3 regions of the Clostridium sp. TJA032 genome follow, and region 3 is predicted to be linked to each of the others. Evidence: predicted binding sites of a transcription regulator. Region 3 holds the regulator's gene; each other region holds the start of a gene.
The links. The regulator LexA, encoded in region 3, represses DNA repair genes until DNA is damaged. The targets are predictions, from matches to a motif close to CNAACANNTGTTNG.
Positions count from the first base shown of each region.

Region 1: uvrA (excinuclease ABC subunit UvrA) is a predicted target of LexA. The motif match lies at 3,415-3,428, and genes of this name have one in related genera.
Region 2: recA (recombinase RecA) is a predicted target of LexA. The motif match lies at 3,397-3,410, and genes of this name have one in related genera.

Region 1 is NZ_JBZEFB010000002.1:183,126-188,499, reverse strand. It holds gene recQ (DNA helicase RecQ) at 101-2,266, shown strand; gene AC4FRL_RS07940 (cyclic nucleotide-binding domain-containing protein) at 2,324-2,995, opposite strand; gene uvrA (excinuclease ABC subunit UvrA) at 3,634-5,374, shown strand, end outside.
Region 2 is NZ_JBZEFB010000001.1:980,286-985,659, reverse strand. It holds gene AC4FRL_RS04490 (FtsK/SpoIIIE family DNA translocase) at 1-1,316, shown strand, start outside; gene rimO (30S ribosomal protein S12 methylthiotransferase RimO) at 1,385-2,722, shown strand; gene pgsA (CDP-diacylglycerol--glycerol-3-phosphate 3-phosphatidyltransferase) at 2,706-3,296, shown strand; gene recA (recombinase RecA) at 3,431-4,477, shown strand; gene rny (ribonuclease Y) at 4,785-5,374, shown strand, end outside.
Region 3 is NZ_JBZEFB010000001.1:482,844-488,217, reverse strand. It holds gene ilvA (threonine ammonia-lyase) at 1-308, opposite strand, end outside; gene AC4FRL_RS02235 (DUF3892 domain-containing protein) at 449-667, shown strand; gene AC4FRL_RS02230 (tyrosine recombinase XerC) at 1,505-2,509, shown strand; gene AC4FRL_RS02225 (hypothetical protein) at 2,565-2,957, opposite strand; gene lexA (transcriptional repressor LexA) at 3,125-3,736, shown strand; gene AC4FRL_RS02215 (hypothetical protein) at 3,904-4,191, opposite strand; gene AC4FRL_RS02210 (coiled-coil domain-containing protein) at 4,257-5,162, opposite strand; gene AC4FRL_RS02205 (methionine gamma-lyase family protein) at 5,347-5,374, opposite strand, start outside.

The DNA of each region.
Region 1 (5,374 bases), on a different contig from region 3:
AAGGATATAATTAAGAAGTAAGTATGAATTTAGTAATATTAGTTAATAAATAAAAAAGCTATTATAATTAAAAATATTTTTTAATTAAAGGAGAGAAATATTGAGTAAGGCAAAGGAATTTTTAAAAAGTTTTTATGGATATAATGAATTTAGAAAAGGACAAGAAGAAATTATAAATGAAATTGTAAGGGGAAATGATGTTCTAGCTATAATGCCCACAGGAGGAGGAAAATCAATATGTTATCAAATACCTGCATTACTTTTAGAAGGTATTACAGTTGTAATTTCTCCACTTATTTCTCTTATGAAAGACCAGGTAGATTCTATAAATAGTATGGGCGTAGAGTCTGCATATATAAATTCAACTCTTAGTAGTTATGAAATAAACACTATATTTGAAGAAGTTAAAAAAGGAGCTATAAAAATATTATATGTAGCACCTGAGAGACTTGAATCAATGGATTTTTTATCTTTAGTTTCTAATATAGATGTTTCTCAAGTGGCTGTTGATGAAGCACATTGTGTTTCTCAATGGGGACATGATTTTAGAAGCAGTTATAGGTTTATCAGTAAGTTTATTAGCCTTTTAAAAAAAAGACCTGTAGTTTCAGCTTTTACAGCTACTGCTACAGAGGAGGTTAGAAAAGATATAATAAGACTTTTAGACCTTAATAAACCTAAGATTTTTATTTCTGGATTTGATAGAGAAAATTTAAAAATAATAATAGAAAAAGGGGTAAATAAAAATTACTATATATTAGATTATTTAAAAGAAAATAAAGATGTTTCAGGAATTATTTATTGTGCTACTAGAAAAGAAGTTGATTCTTTATATGAAAGTATAATTTCATCAGGTATGGAATGTACGAAGTATCATGCGGGACTTTCTGATGAAGAAAGAAAGAAAAATCAAGAGGATTTTGTTTTTGATAAAGTAAATATAATGATTGCTACTAATGCCTTTGGAATGGGGATAGATAAGCCTAATATAAGATATGTAATTCATAACAATATGCCTAAAAATATAGAGGCTTATTATCAAGAAATAGGAAGAGCAGGAAGAGATGGAGAGAAGTCAGAGTGTATTCTTCTTTTTTCACCAGGAGACCTTCAAACTCAAAAATATATAATAGAAACTGGAACTTTAAATCCAGAAAGAAAAATAAATGAATTAAGCAAGTTACAGACAATGATGGATTTAGTTTATTCTAATGGATGTTATAGAAAGTTTATTCTTAATTATTTTGGTGAAACATTAGAAGAAGACTGCAATAATTGTAGCAATTGTGAAATAGAAGGAGAAATAGTTGATAAAACCATAGATGCACAAAAGGTTATATCTTGTGTTTATAGAATGAAAAGACCTTTTGGCATAGGGGTAATAATAGATGTTTTAAGAGCATCAAAAAATAAAAAAATAATTGATTTAGGCTTAGATAAGTTAAGTACCTATGGAATAATGAAGGACTATTCAAAGGATAAGCTTAAAGATTTTATAAATACTTTAATTTCCCATAGATTTATAGATTATACTGGAGAATATCCTGTAGTTAGATTAAATAAAATATCTATTGAGGTTCTTAAAGGAAATGAAAAAGTTATGTTTAAGGAAAAAAGAAAGCTTAAAAAAGTATATAAAAATAATGAATTATTTGACCTTTTAAGAACTTTAAGAAGAGAAATAGCTTTAGAAGAAGGGGTTCCTCCATATATAGTATTTGGGGATAATACTCTTAAGGAAATGAGCGTAAGAATACCAGTAAATGAAAATCAACTTTCAGAAATAACAGGAGTTGGAGAAAAGAAAATACAAAAATATGGAGAGGTATTTATAAAGGTAATAAAGGAATATGTTAAAGAAAATAATATAAATGTTAAATGGGAAGAAGGAGAAAAGGTTAGTAAGGAAGATATGGATAAAAAATTAAAGAGAAATAGTGGTAAGAAAAAATCCTTTGAAATTACTATAGATATGCTTAAAGAGGGAGAAAAACTTTATGCTATTGCAAAGGAAAGAGAGTTATCTATAACAACACTTCTCTCTCATATTCAACAATATTTAGAAGAAGGAAATAAGATAGATTTTGAAATAGATTTTGATTCATTATTTTCAAAAAAAGAAGAAGAATTAGTATTAGATGCCATAAAGGAAGTAGGTTATGGAAAGTTAAAGCCTATTAAGGAAAACTTAAAAGAAGAGGTTTCTTATGAAAAGATAAGATTTATAGTTACTAAATTAGTAATAAATAATTTAAATAAAGAGTAATCTGTAATAAAAAAATCCCTAGTTTTATTATGCTTTTTAGCTTAATAAACTAGGGAATTATTGTTTTAAGTCTATGCAAAGGCTTTCTAAAGCTTTTATATTTAAAATTTTTATTTCATTTTTTTCTTTGCTTATTATTTTATCTTCTATTAATTTATTTAAAGTTCTATTTAAATGTCTATAGCTTGTACCTAAAAGTTCTGCTAAGTTTGAATAATTATCTATAGTTATTATGTGTTCATTTCTTGCTAAAAGGTAATTTGCAAGTTTGGTTTCTAAATTATATGTAATTGTTATGGAACTACTTACAGAACATCTTTCTAATTTTTTTGAAAGATTTTTAGTTATATACATAAGAAAGTTTAAATCTTTAAGGGCTATATTATTTACTTCCTTAACAGGAATAGCAATACAAAGACTTTTACATAAGACCTTTATACTACAATTAGCTCTTACCTTTGATATAACTTCTAAATCACCAATTAATTGAATTGGTTCGTAAAATTCTAAAAGTAAAGACTTACCATTTGGCAAGGTTTTATAAACCTTAGCTTTTCCATGAATAAAAAAGTATAAATATTTAAGTTCTTCATTCATAAAGCAAATGTGTTCATTCTTTTTAAACATATGTAATTCTAATAAGGGGATAATTTCCTTCGGGAAAATTGATTGAAGTTCATATTTATATATTAATTTCATTAAAATTTCTCTATCATTTATAAGTACCAAGAGTTTATACCTCCTAAAGAAGCCGATATTATAAGACATATGTCATAACTATACCTATAGTATATATGATAAAATAGTCCTATTAATAGGTTAAAGAGAATATTTAATAAATTAACAATAAAATTGCCTTAATACTTTAAATTCTATAAAAGAGTGATAGCATTTATATATGCTATACACTCTTTATTTTTTGTTATCAGATGTTAGAGGTGTAAAATGTTGAAAGCTTAGGCATTAACAAATCGTCTGGAGGAGTCTTAAAAAACAAATTTATTAATGCCTAAAGAAATGACTTTAAAAGTTACTTCAATATAATTTATGAAACAGAATTTTGTATTATTCTAAGATTATGAAAATAATAATGATTATTATATAAAGAATTTGACATATAAATTTTAGAGAATTAAAATATTTGTATACGAACTTACGTTTGCTTTTTAGAATATACAAAGTATTATTTATAAATAATAACTTTTAGTGTATATAATAAATAAGCTTTAAAGACATAATAAAATAGAAGTTTGTTTTACAAGAAATTAAAGAGAAAATTAATTATATAAAAATATAAAAGAAGGGAGAGCTACACACTTAAAACTTATTTTATTACAAAGTTTATATAGTTTTAGTAGCAGAGTTTTATGAAGGACAAAATAATAATAAAAGGGGCAAAAGTACATAATTTAAAGAATATAAGCTTAGAAATTCCAAGAGATAAGCTTATTGTATTTACAGGACTATCAGGTTCTGGTAAAAGTTCCTTAGCCTTTGATACTATTTATGCAGAGGGGCAAAGAAGGTATGTAGAATCTTTATCATCTTATGCAAGACAATTTTTAGGACAGATGGATAAACCAGAGGTTGAATCAATAGAAGGTTTATCTCCAGCCATATCTATAGACCAAAAAACCACCTCTAGAAATCCAAGGTCAACTGTAGGTACAGTAACAGAAATTTATGATTATTTAAGATTATTATATGCAAGAGTTGGAGTACCTCATTGTCCTAAGTGCGGAAAAGAAATATCTCAACAATCTGTTGACCAAATAGTAGACAAAGTTATGGAACTTCCAGATAGAAGTAAAATAATGATTTTAGCACCAATAATAAGAGGCAGAAAAGGAAATCATGAAAAGGTTCTTGAAAATATAAAAAAACAAGGTTTTGTTAGAGCGAGAATAGATGGAGAAATTTATGACTTAACAGAGGATGAAGTAAAGCTTGAAAAAAATATTAAGCATAATATAGAGGCAGTAGTAGATAGAATAATTGTTAAGGAAGGAATTGAAGGAAGATTAACAGATTCTATAGAAACTTCTCTTAAAATGGCAGATGGTTTAGTTTTAGTTAGTTTAATAGGAGGAGAGGATAGACTTTATAGTGAGCATTTTGCTTGTGTTGATTGTGGAATAAGCATAGAGGAGTTATCTCCAAGAATGTTTTCTTTTAACTCTCCTTTTGGAAAGTGTGAAAGATGTGATGGGTTAGGAACTTTAATGGAAATTGATGAAAATTTAGTTGTTCCTAATAAAGATTTAAGTATAAGAGAAGGGGCAATTTCTACTTGGGGAGATGCAAGACTTAAGGAGGATGCTTGGACTTATTCTGTTCTTAAGGCATTAATGAAGAAATATAATTTTGATTTAGATACTCCATATAAAGATTTGCCTAAGAAGGTACAAGAAGTTTTAATGTATGGAGAAAAGGATAAATTAAAGGTTACATATAAAAAAGAAAATGTAGAATCAGTTTATAATCATTCCTTTGAAGGAGAAATAAACAATTTAAGAAGACGATATATGGAAACAGGTTCAGATGCTTTAAAGGATGAAATAGAAAAGTATATGAGTGATAATCCTTGTCCTAAATGTAAAGGTGCAAGACTTAAGCCTGAAGCTTTAGGGGTTACTGTTGGAGGAAAAAATATATTTGAGTTTACTAAATTAGCTATAAGAGAAGAACTAGATTTTATAAATTCTATTAATTTTTCAGAAAAAGATAAAATAATAAGTAATCAAATAATAAAGGAAATTCAATCTAGATTAAGCTTTTTAATAAATGTAGGATTAGATTATTTAGATTTAGCAAGAAAGGCAGGAACTTTATCAGGAGGAGAAGCACAGAGAATAAGACTTGCAACTCAAATAGGTTCTCAACTTATGGGAGTTTTATATATACTAGATGAGCCTTCAATAGGACTTCATCAAAGGGATAATGATAGGCTTATTTCTACATTAAAACAACTTAGAGACCTTGGTAATACACTTATAGTTGTAGAACATGATGAGGATACTATGAGAGAAGCTGATTATATAGTAGATATAGGACCAGGTGCAGGGGAACATGGTGGAGAAATAGTTGCTAAAGGAACTTTAGAGGAAG
Region 2 (5,374 bases), 500 kb from region 3:
TTGGTGTAGAGGCTAAAATACTTCAAGTAACAAAGGGACCTTCTGTTACTAGATTTGAACTTCAACCTAAGGCGGGAATAAAGGTAAGTAAAATTGTAAACTTATCAGATGATATAGCCTTAGGATTAGCAGCTAAAGGGGTTAGGATAGAAGCACCTATTCCAGGAAAGGCTGCAATAGGAATAGAGGTTCCAAATAAAGAGCAGACTCCCGTTTTCTTTAGAGAAATAGTAGAATCTAAAGAGTTTTTAAACAATAAATTTAAGGTAGCTTGTGCTTTAGGAAAAGATATAACAGGAAAGGCAGTAGTTACAGATTTAACTAAGATGCCTCATGTTCTTATTGCAGGTGCTACAGGTTCAGGAAAAAGTGTTTGCATAAATACTTTAATAGTTAGTATTTTATATAAATATTCTCCAGAGGATGTTAAGCTTTTAATGGTTGACCCAAAGGTTGTTGAATTAAATGTTTATAATGGCATTCCTCATTTATTAATTCCTGTAGTTACAGAACCTAAAAAAGCAGCTGCTGCTTTAAATTGGGCTGTTAATGAAATGACTAGAAGATATAAACTTTTTGCTGATAATGGAGTTAGAAATATAGAATCTTATAATTCTTTATTTAATAAGGGAGAAGTAGAGGAGAAGCTTCCTTATATAGTAATAATAGTAGATGAGCTTGCAGACCTTATGATGGCTTGCCCTCATGATGTAGAAGATTATATATGTAGACTTGCTCAAATGGCTAGAGCTGCAGGAATGCATTTAGTAATAGCAACGCAAAGACCTTCTGTAGATGTAATAACAGGAGTTATTAAAGCTAATATACCATCTAGAATATCTTTTGCAGTTTCAAGTCAGATAGATTCTAGGACAATTTTAGATTCAGCAGGAGCAGAGAAACTTTTAGGAAGAGGGGATATGTTATTTTATCCTGTAGGAGAAGCTAAACCTCAAAGGGTTCAAGGAGCTTTTATTTCAGAAGAAGAGGTCGAACATGTGGTATCTTTTATAAAGGAATCTAGAAAGGATACTAAATATGAAGATGAAATACTAGAACATATAAATTCAGTAGCTATTTCTTCAGAAGGAAATTCTGAAGGAGATAGAGATGAACTTTTAGATGAAGCTATAGATATTGTAGTAGAAAGTGGTCAAGCATCTGCATCTTATTTACAAAGAAGATTAAGAATAGGATTTAACAGAGCGGCAAGAATAATAGAAGAATTAGAAGAATGTGGTGTTATTTCTAGAAGAGATGGAAGTAAACCAAGACAAGTTCTTATTAGTAAGGATGAAATAGAAAATATTAAATAAAAACTTGTTTAATTTAAAAAAGAGTTTTAAAATAAAAGATATATATTTAAACGTAGGAGGAAGTAGATTTGGCAAAATATAAGGTAGGAATGGTGAGTTTAGGTTGTGACAAAAATAGGGTTGACTCAGAGATAATGCTTGGCATGGTACAAAATGAGTATGAACTTACTAATAATCCAAAGGAAGCAGATATAATAATAGTAAACACTTGCGGATTTATAGAAAAAGCTAAACAAGAATCCATAAACACAATATTAGATATGGCAAAATATAAAACAAGTCATAACTGTAAGTTACTTATAGCTACAGGATGCTTAACCCAAAGATATGGTGATGAATTATTAGAATTAATGCCTGAAATAGACATAATGTTAGGTGTTAATGATTATGCTAAAATAAATGAAGCCATAATGAACTTTATAAATGGAAATAAAGAAAAGATAAAAGCTATAAATTACAGTGATGTTTCAATTAATGAGGGACTAAGACTTATAACAACAGATAAAGCTACTGCATATTTAAGAATTGCAGAAGGATGTGATAATTTCTGTACTTACTGCATTATTCCTAAAATTAGAGGGAAATTTAGAAGTAGAAATTTAGATAGCATAGTAGAAGAAGCACAAAGCTTAGCTAAATCAGGTGTGAAGGAACTTATTTTAATAGCACAAGATACAACTAATTATGGGGTAGACCTGTATGGTGAAAAGAGACTTCATATTGTTTTAAGAGAGTTAGCTAAGATAGAAGGAATAGAATGGATAAGAGTTTTATATTGCTACCCTGAAGCTATATATGATGAGCTTATAAAAGAAATAGCAGTAAATGAGAAAGTGTGTAAATATTTAGATTTACCTATACAACATATTAGTAACAATGTTTTAAAGAGAATGGGTAGAAAAACTACAAAAGAAGAAATTATAGGAAAAATTGAAGATTTAAGAAAGCATATTCCTAACATAGTTTTAAGAACTTCCTTAATTGTTGGGTTCCCAGGAGAAACTTGTGAGGACTTTGAAGAATTAAAATCCTTTATAAAAACATATAAATTAGACAAGGTTGGAGTATTTACTTATTCAAGGGAAGAAGGAACACCAGCTTCTATAATGGAAAATCAAATTGATGAAGAAGTTAAGAGAGAAAGAGAAGAAGAAATAATGCTACTTCAAAAGGAAGTATCAGAAGAAATCAATAAAAATAAAGTAGGTAGAGAATATAAAGTTCTTATTGAAAAATTTAATGGAGAATACTATATAGGAAGAAGCTATGAAATGGCTCCAGATATAGATGGTTATATTTATGTAAAAGGAAATGGAGCTAAAAAGGATCAGTTTTGTAAAGTTAAAATTGAAAAAGCATTAGAATATGATTTAATAGGAGTTGTATGCAATGAATCTTGCAAATAAATTAACTTTAATTAGGATAATTTTAGTTCCCATATTCTTAGTATTTATAGCTTCCCAAAACTTGCCTTATAGTAGTATAATAGCAACACTTATATTCATAGTAGCATCTGTTACAGACCAGTTAGATGGATATATTGCAAGATCTAGAAATCAAGTTACTAACTTTGGTAAGTTTATGGACCCTTTAGCAGATAAGTTATTAGTTACATCAGCACTTATCTCTTTAGTTGAATTACAATTAGTTCCTGCATGGGCTGCAATTATAATAATAGCTAGAGAATTTGCTGTATCAGGATTAAGAACTATAGCTGCTTCAGAAGGAATAGTTATAGCTGCTAGTTGGTGGGGAAAAATAAAAACTGTAATACAAATAATAGCTATAGTGCTTTTATTATTACAAGTAAATATAATAAATTCACCAGGAATTATGGACTTAGTTGCTGGAAGTAGCTTTTTAAGAAACTTCTTTACTTATGTTCCTAATATATTCTTATATTTAGCTGTTATAATAACAATAATTTCTGGAGTAGATTACTTTAGAAAAAATAAAAATGTTATAAATACCTATAGATAAGGGTTTAAAACTTGAAAAATAGTCAATTATTAAGACATGAGGTTCTTTTAGGACTTCATGTTTATATTGACTTTTTTTTTGTTTATATTATAATAATAGTAGAACTTATGTTCGGTTATTCAAGGAGGTTAAGTATGGCAAATATAGATAAAGATAAATTAAAAGCTATTGAAATGGCTATGGGGCAAATAGAAAAACAATTTGGAAAAGGTTCTGTAATGAAACTTGGAGAGCAAGGTTCTCCTCAAATGGATGCAGTATCTACAGGTTGTTTAGACCTTGATATAGCTTTAGGAATTGGTGGAGTACCAAGAGGAAGAATAATTGAGATATATGGTCCTGAAAGTTCAGGTAAAACAACAGTTGCTCTACATGTAGTTGCAGAAGCTCAAAAATTAGGTGGAGCAGCAGCTTATATAGATGCAGAGCATGCTTTAGACCCAGTTTATGCAAAAAGATTAGGTGTTAATATAGATGATTTAGTTGTTTCACAACCAGATACAGGAGAACAGGCTTTAGAGATTACAGAGGCTTTAGTTAGATCAGGAGCTATAGATGTTTTAGTTGTAGACTCTGTTGCAGCTTTAGTTCCAAGAGCGGAAATAGAAGGAGAAATGGGTGATTCTCATGTGGGACTTCAAGCTAGATTAATGTCACAGGCTTTAAGAAAATTAACAGGTACAATAAATAAATCTAACTGTGTAGTAATATTTATTAACCAGTTAAGAGAAAAGGTTGGAATAATGTTTGGTAATCCAGAAACTACTCCAGGAGGTAGAGCATTAAAATTCTATTCTTCAATTAGAATGGATATAAGAAGAATAGATTCAATAAAGCAAGGTGATGGAATAACTGGTAATAGAACAAGAGTTAAAATAGTTAAAAATAAAGTTGCACCTCCTTTTAAACAAGCTGAATTTGATATAATGTATAATGAAGGAATATCAAAAGAAGGTAATATAGTTGATGTTGGAGTAAAGGAAAATATAGTGCAAAAAAGTGGAGCTTGGTTCTCTTATGGAGATATAAGATTAGGACAAGGAAGAGAAAATGCTAAGCAGTACTTAAAAGATAATCCAGCCGTTGCTTTAGATATAGAAAATCAAATAAGAGAGAAATATTCTCTTCCTTTAGCAAAAGCTATTGAAGTTTCAGAGGAAAAGGAAGAAAAGGAAGAATAAAAAGATAAGGTTTCCTTATCTTTTTTTTATTAAAATTTTATCAGTTGATAGAATAAAAAAGCTTTAAAATCTATAAATTTAACAGACAAAGTACTTAAAAAAGCTTTCATTACCCTTTTACATAAAGAATAATATAAGCTTTTTAGCATATAATATAGGCAAGGGGTAATCTTGACATAAGTTTAAAATTACTATACAATAATAACAAATACTGGTTTATCATATTCAAAAAAATTACAGTGAGAATAGTATGACACCTTTCTACGCGAAGTGTTTTTATAGAGAGAATAAGCGAGGAGGTGTTTATATGATAGTAGGAATACTTATAGGAATAATAATATTAGGGGTAGTAGGGTTTATTCAATACACTCTTATACAGAAAGCTTCACAAAATAGGGTGGAAAGCTTAGAAAAAGAAGCAAACTTAACACTTGAGGAGGCTAAAAGAGCAGCTGAATCAATGAAAAAAGAAGCCATATTAGAAGCTAAAGAAGAGGTGCACAAATTAAGGGCAGATCTTGATAAAGAAACTCGTGATAGAAGAAACGAGATTCAAAGATTTGAAAGAAGACTTATACAAAGAGAAGAATCTTTAGATAAAAAAGGTGAAATGCTTGAAAAAAGAGAAGATAGCATAAATAAAAAGTCTATAGAAATTCAAGACCTTGAAGAACGTGTACAAAGTTTATACGGAGAACAAAGATCAGAACTTGAAAGGATTTCTAATCTTTCAAGTGAAGAGGCAAGAACATTATTATTAGATGAAGTAAAAAGAGAAATAAAACATGAATCAGCTATGCTGATTAAAGAACTTGAAACTAAAGCCAAAGAAGAAGCTGATAAAAAATCAAGAGAAATAATTACTACTGCTATTCAAAGATGTGCAGCAGACCATGT
Region 3 (5,374 bases):
AAAGGAGTAGTTTTTGGCATTACAATAGTAGCTTTAACATTAGCTTGTTTTGCTGCAAAGGCTACACCTTGAGCATGGTTTCCTGCAGAGGAGCAAACAACTCCATTTGCTTTTTCTTCCTCTGATAAAGATCTTATTTTATTTAAAGCACCTCTTATTTTGTAAGCTCCTGTTAATTGTAGATTTTCACATTTCATATAAACATTGTTACCTGATTTTCTAGAAAACACCTCACTATATATTAAAGGTGTTTTTATAACTACATCCTCTATAGTTTTTTTTGCTTTATTAATTTTTTCTAAATACAAAATAATCACCTCTTAATTCTCTTAATGTAAACCTTTTATACTTTAATTATAACAAATAACTACCATTTTTTACAGAGCATAAATTTTTAAATTTTATATAAAATAATATAAAAATAGTTCAAAAGGAGTGTAGTATTTATATGGCTAATAAAATAGTTAAAGTAAAGAAAAATAATAATGGAGAGATTACAGATTATATATTAAGTAGTGGAAAAACTGTTTCAAAAGCAGAAGGTGTTAAACTTGCAGAAGAGGGTAAAATTCAAGGGGTTATAATATCCCATTCAAAGAATGGAGAAGCTTATTTAAGAAGCATACCAGATGGAAAAGAAAATAATAATCTTTATGAATTATCATAATACTATAAAAAAATTAGAATTAATATAGAAATTATATATTAATTCTAATTTTTATTTTTATCATTAAAAGCAATATCTTAATTAAACAAAAAGTAATACACACATATGTTTACTTAAAGTATTACTTTATAACTTCGCTAAAAATATTTGAAGAGATAGAAGGGTGAATAAAAACAATTTAATTTTAAAAACAAAATTCTTTTTCGTAATATATTATTTTTTTAATATACATTCTTTTAATTTAAAAGACATATATTAAAAAAGTTAGTGTGAGATAAAAGGTATAAACTAAAGCAAAAGTTGGTTATGATTTTTATAAAATCTTTATAAGTTTTATTTGTTTTTATATATAATAAATATTTTTGGTATATTTTGTTAAAATTACCCCAAAACAACTTCGCTAAATATACATTTAGCGAAGTTGTTTTGATTTTCAACCAAAAACATGCTAAAATTTACTCATAAAATAGTTTTGAAAGGAATTTTACTATGATTAAAGAAGAAAATCATTTCAAAAATTTTCAGTATCCTAATGATATAAAAGAATTACTAAAGGTGGAATTAAGCAACTCTGATTTAGATAATTTAGATAAAATATATAATTATTACGATTCTCAAAATATAAATAGAAACTATGAAGAATTAATAGAAGATATTTATATACTGACATTTAAAAGAAATCTTTCTTTTAAGGAGCTTTCTAAAATTTACAAAGTAAATGAAAGAATTATAAAAAGATGGATAAAAGAACTTGCTTTAGATGATTTAATAAAAGAAAAAAACAACATCGATTCTGTTAAAAAAACAAATTTGAAAAATGATTCTAAAGTAGAAATTATAGATAATAAAAATTTCAAATTTGATTTTTTAGAGAAATCGAAGCATCCTAAAAGAGTTATTGAATTTCTAAATTACTTAGAAAACATAAAAGGAAAATCAATTAATACTGTAGATGCCTACTCTGTTGATTTAGGCTTATTTTTTAAATTTTTAAAAATTTATAAAGGTTTAGAAAATAATATATCCTTTGAAAATATAGAAGAAGTTGATGCCTCTAACTTAGATGATAATTTTATAAAAAATATAAGTTTATCTGATATATATTCATTCTTAGCATTTTTAGAAAAAGTTAGAAATAATAGCACTTATGCTAGAGCTAGAAAAGTAGCAACCTTAAAATCATTTTTTAAATTTTTAAGTTCAAAACTAAAGTTAATCCAGGAAAACCCTACAGAAGAATTAGAATCTCCTAAAATAAATAAAAGGCATCCTGTCTATTTAACCTTAGAACAAAGCATAGCTGTTTTAAACTCTATGGATAAAAAAAATAAAAATTATTACAGAGATTATTGCATATTAACTTTATTTTTAAATTGTGGAATGAGATTATCAGAACTTTGTAATATAGAAATAGATAAAATCAAAGGAGATACTTTAACAATTATAGGAAAAGGAGATAAAGAAAGAACCGTTTATTTAAATGAGGCTTCTATTAAATCTATAGAAAATTATTTAAATAATAGAAATGATTCTAAAGCTAGTGAGGAATCAAAAAAATATTTATTTTTATCAAGTAAATATAGACCTATAAATAAAAGAAGTGTTGAAATTTTAGTTAAAAAACATATAGAAAATGCAGGATTTAAAGATCAAAAATATACTCCTCACAAACTTAGACATACAGCAGCAACTCTTATGTATAAGTACGGAAATGTAGATATAAGAAGTTTGCAAAATATATTAGGTCATGAAAATATATCAACAACTCAAATATATACTCATGTAGATGATGAAAGATTAAGAGAGGCAGTAAAAACAAATCCACTCTCTAATTTAAAATGATAAAAACAAGGTACTAGAACATATGTTCTAGCGCCTTGTTTTTATCATTTTTTCTTTATTTATCTTTTATTTTAAGTTTTCTAACCCCTGGAAAAACTTCTTCAGTCATTTCTTCCATAGTTAAATCATCATTAAAATCTATATCTTCAAGATATTCAATATGTTCAAAAGCATCTTCATAATCTTCTTGCTTAGCTAAGTATTCTTCCCAAGTTTCCTCTGTAAGAGCTTCCTCAAAGTCTTCTTCTTCCTCTTCCCTCTCTTTTTCAACAAGTCTTTTTAGAGTTTCTTCAATTTTCTTATTCTCCTCAACTTCCTTTGCTATATCAGCTATTCTTATGGCCTTTGTATCTATTCCTTCCATTTCTAAACAATCACCACAATTATCGCAAATTCTACCTTTATATATATCGCAGTAATCATCATTGTTAAATACTTTTTTATCCATAAAGTTCACCTCTTACTTAAAAATCATCTTTTCATTATAACAAAAATATTATTCTTTATCAAATAAAAGTTAATTAAAATTAGTTTTTATAGACATGAGAACATAAGTTTGCCATACTTCTTCTACTGTGGTATAATATTACCAAAGAATCGTGAGGTGCAATTGCTATGATTATTAATGAAAATTCAGATAAACAAACTCAAATATACAACTTTTTAATTGAATTTACAAAATCAAAAGGTTATCCACCTTCAGTAAGGGAGATTTGTCAAGCTGTAAGCTTAAAATCAACTTCAACTGTACATGGTCATTTAAAAAGATTAGAAAAAAAAGGGTTAATATATAGAGATCCAACTAAGCCAAGAGCTTTAGAAATTATAGAATTATCTAAGGAAGATAAAGAGCTAATAGATATTCCTATTATAGGTAAAGTTACAGCAGGAATGCCTATTTTAGCTACAGAAAATATAGAGGATATGTTCCAAATGCCTATAAATTACGTAAAACATAATAATGATTTATTTATTTTAAAGGTTACTGGAGATAGTATGATAGAGGCAGGAATATTAGATGGAGACTTAGCAATAATAGAACAAAAGAATATAGCTTCAAATGGTGATATTGTTGTAGCTTTAATAGAAAACGAAGCTACCATAAAAAGATTTTTTAAAGAAAATGAATTTATAAGACTTCAACCTGAAAATAAAAATTATCAACCTATAATAGTTGAAAACTGCTCTATTCTTGGAAAATTAGTAGGTATTTATAGAGCTTATTAAATAAAAAAATACATGTAAGTTTTTTACAGAAAATGTAGGGAAATTTGTGAAAAAACAAATTTCCCTACATTTTTTTATATTCTTACTATTAACTTAATATTAATCCCCATTCTATTAAAAATTTATATACAAAATTATATATACTATATTTAAATAAATCATCTGAATTATTCTAATTTATATGGTTTGTTTAAATGTAAACTTAAAAGATATTCAACTAATTCATTATATTCATGTAAATCTATTTCAAAAGGCTCCCACTCAGCACTTCTTGGGCACCACCCTTTTCGAAATAAAGAATTTAATATTTTAATACTAGGAATAGTTTTATCAAATTGAGGCCTTAATAGCATTCCAGTATCAACTACTAAATCTCCTAATGTACCAATTTTATCTATGAATTCTCCATTTGAGCCATAAGCTTCTGGAGTTAAAAAATATCTTACCTTTCTCATAACTCCTCCTTTTATTTATTCTATAAATTCAAACACTTTCCTAGGAATTTCTTTAATTTAATAAATTAAGATTTTAACTTGTTTTCTAATAATTCTTTTTCATATTTTAATGTTTTTATATCTAATTCTAAGGACTTTCTTTCTAATTCTACTCTCCTTTCAAAATCTAACTTCATTTTCTCTTCTGCTTTTATTATAGCATTAGAATATTTATTTTCTAATAATTCAATTTCTTTTTTATGGTCCTTTCTTAAAGAATCTATAAAAGATTTTAAGGAGATAAGTTCCTCTTTATACTCTTTTTCTTTCTCTATATAAAAAGTTAATTTTTCTTCAAAGGCTTCTTTTTCAATTTTTAAAGATTTTATTTTATTTTCCTTATCTTTTATAACTTCTTTTTCCTCTTCAACCTGATTTTTTAATTTTTCATTTTCCTCTTTTAGTCCTTCTAATCCCTTTAAATAACTTATTTCTTCTTTATTTTTCTCGATTAAATCATAATTTCTAGAAACTAATTGAGATAAAGTACTTTTATCTTTTTCTAAAATCTTTATACTCTCTTTAAGGTTACCTATTTCCTTTTCTTTTTCCTTATTTTCTTCTTTTATTTTTTTATCCTTATCTAAAAGTTCTTCCTCTCTTCTCTGCAATCTCTCTATAGTAACATCTTTTATAGAAAGTTTTTTAACAAATTCCTCTTCCGCTCTTTTACTAGCATCTTCACTCATTTGCAAAGAAGTTAAAAACAATTGATTTATCTTATTTAAATAATCTTGAAAGGATTCTATCTCTAACTTTCTTTCAACTAAAGTAGCCTTAGAATTTTCTAACTCATAAAGAGAAATTAAAGCATCTAAACATTGTCCTTGATTCCCAAATTCATCAGAAGCTATTTTTTTAAATTTATCAAAGGTTTCCTCAGTAACTCTAAAACTTTTTACTTTTAATTCTTTATTTTTATTATCTTCCAAAACGTTCTTCCTTTCTTTTAAAGTAATACACAATGCAATACATTATATGTATTACAAATTTCAAATAATTTACCCTTTATTTAATTATATATTAAATAAATTTTTATTTCTATAAAAATAAAAAAAATAGGTTATTATTAAATTATTAATAATAACCTATTTTCTAATTTATAAATAATATTTTTTACTTAAAAATATTATTTAATGCTATT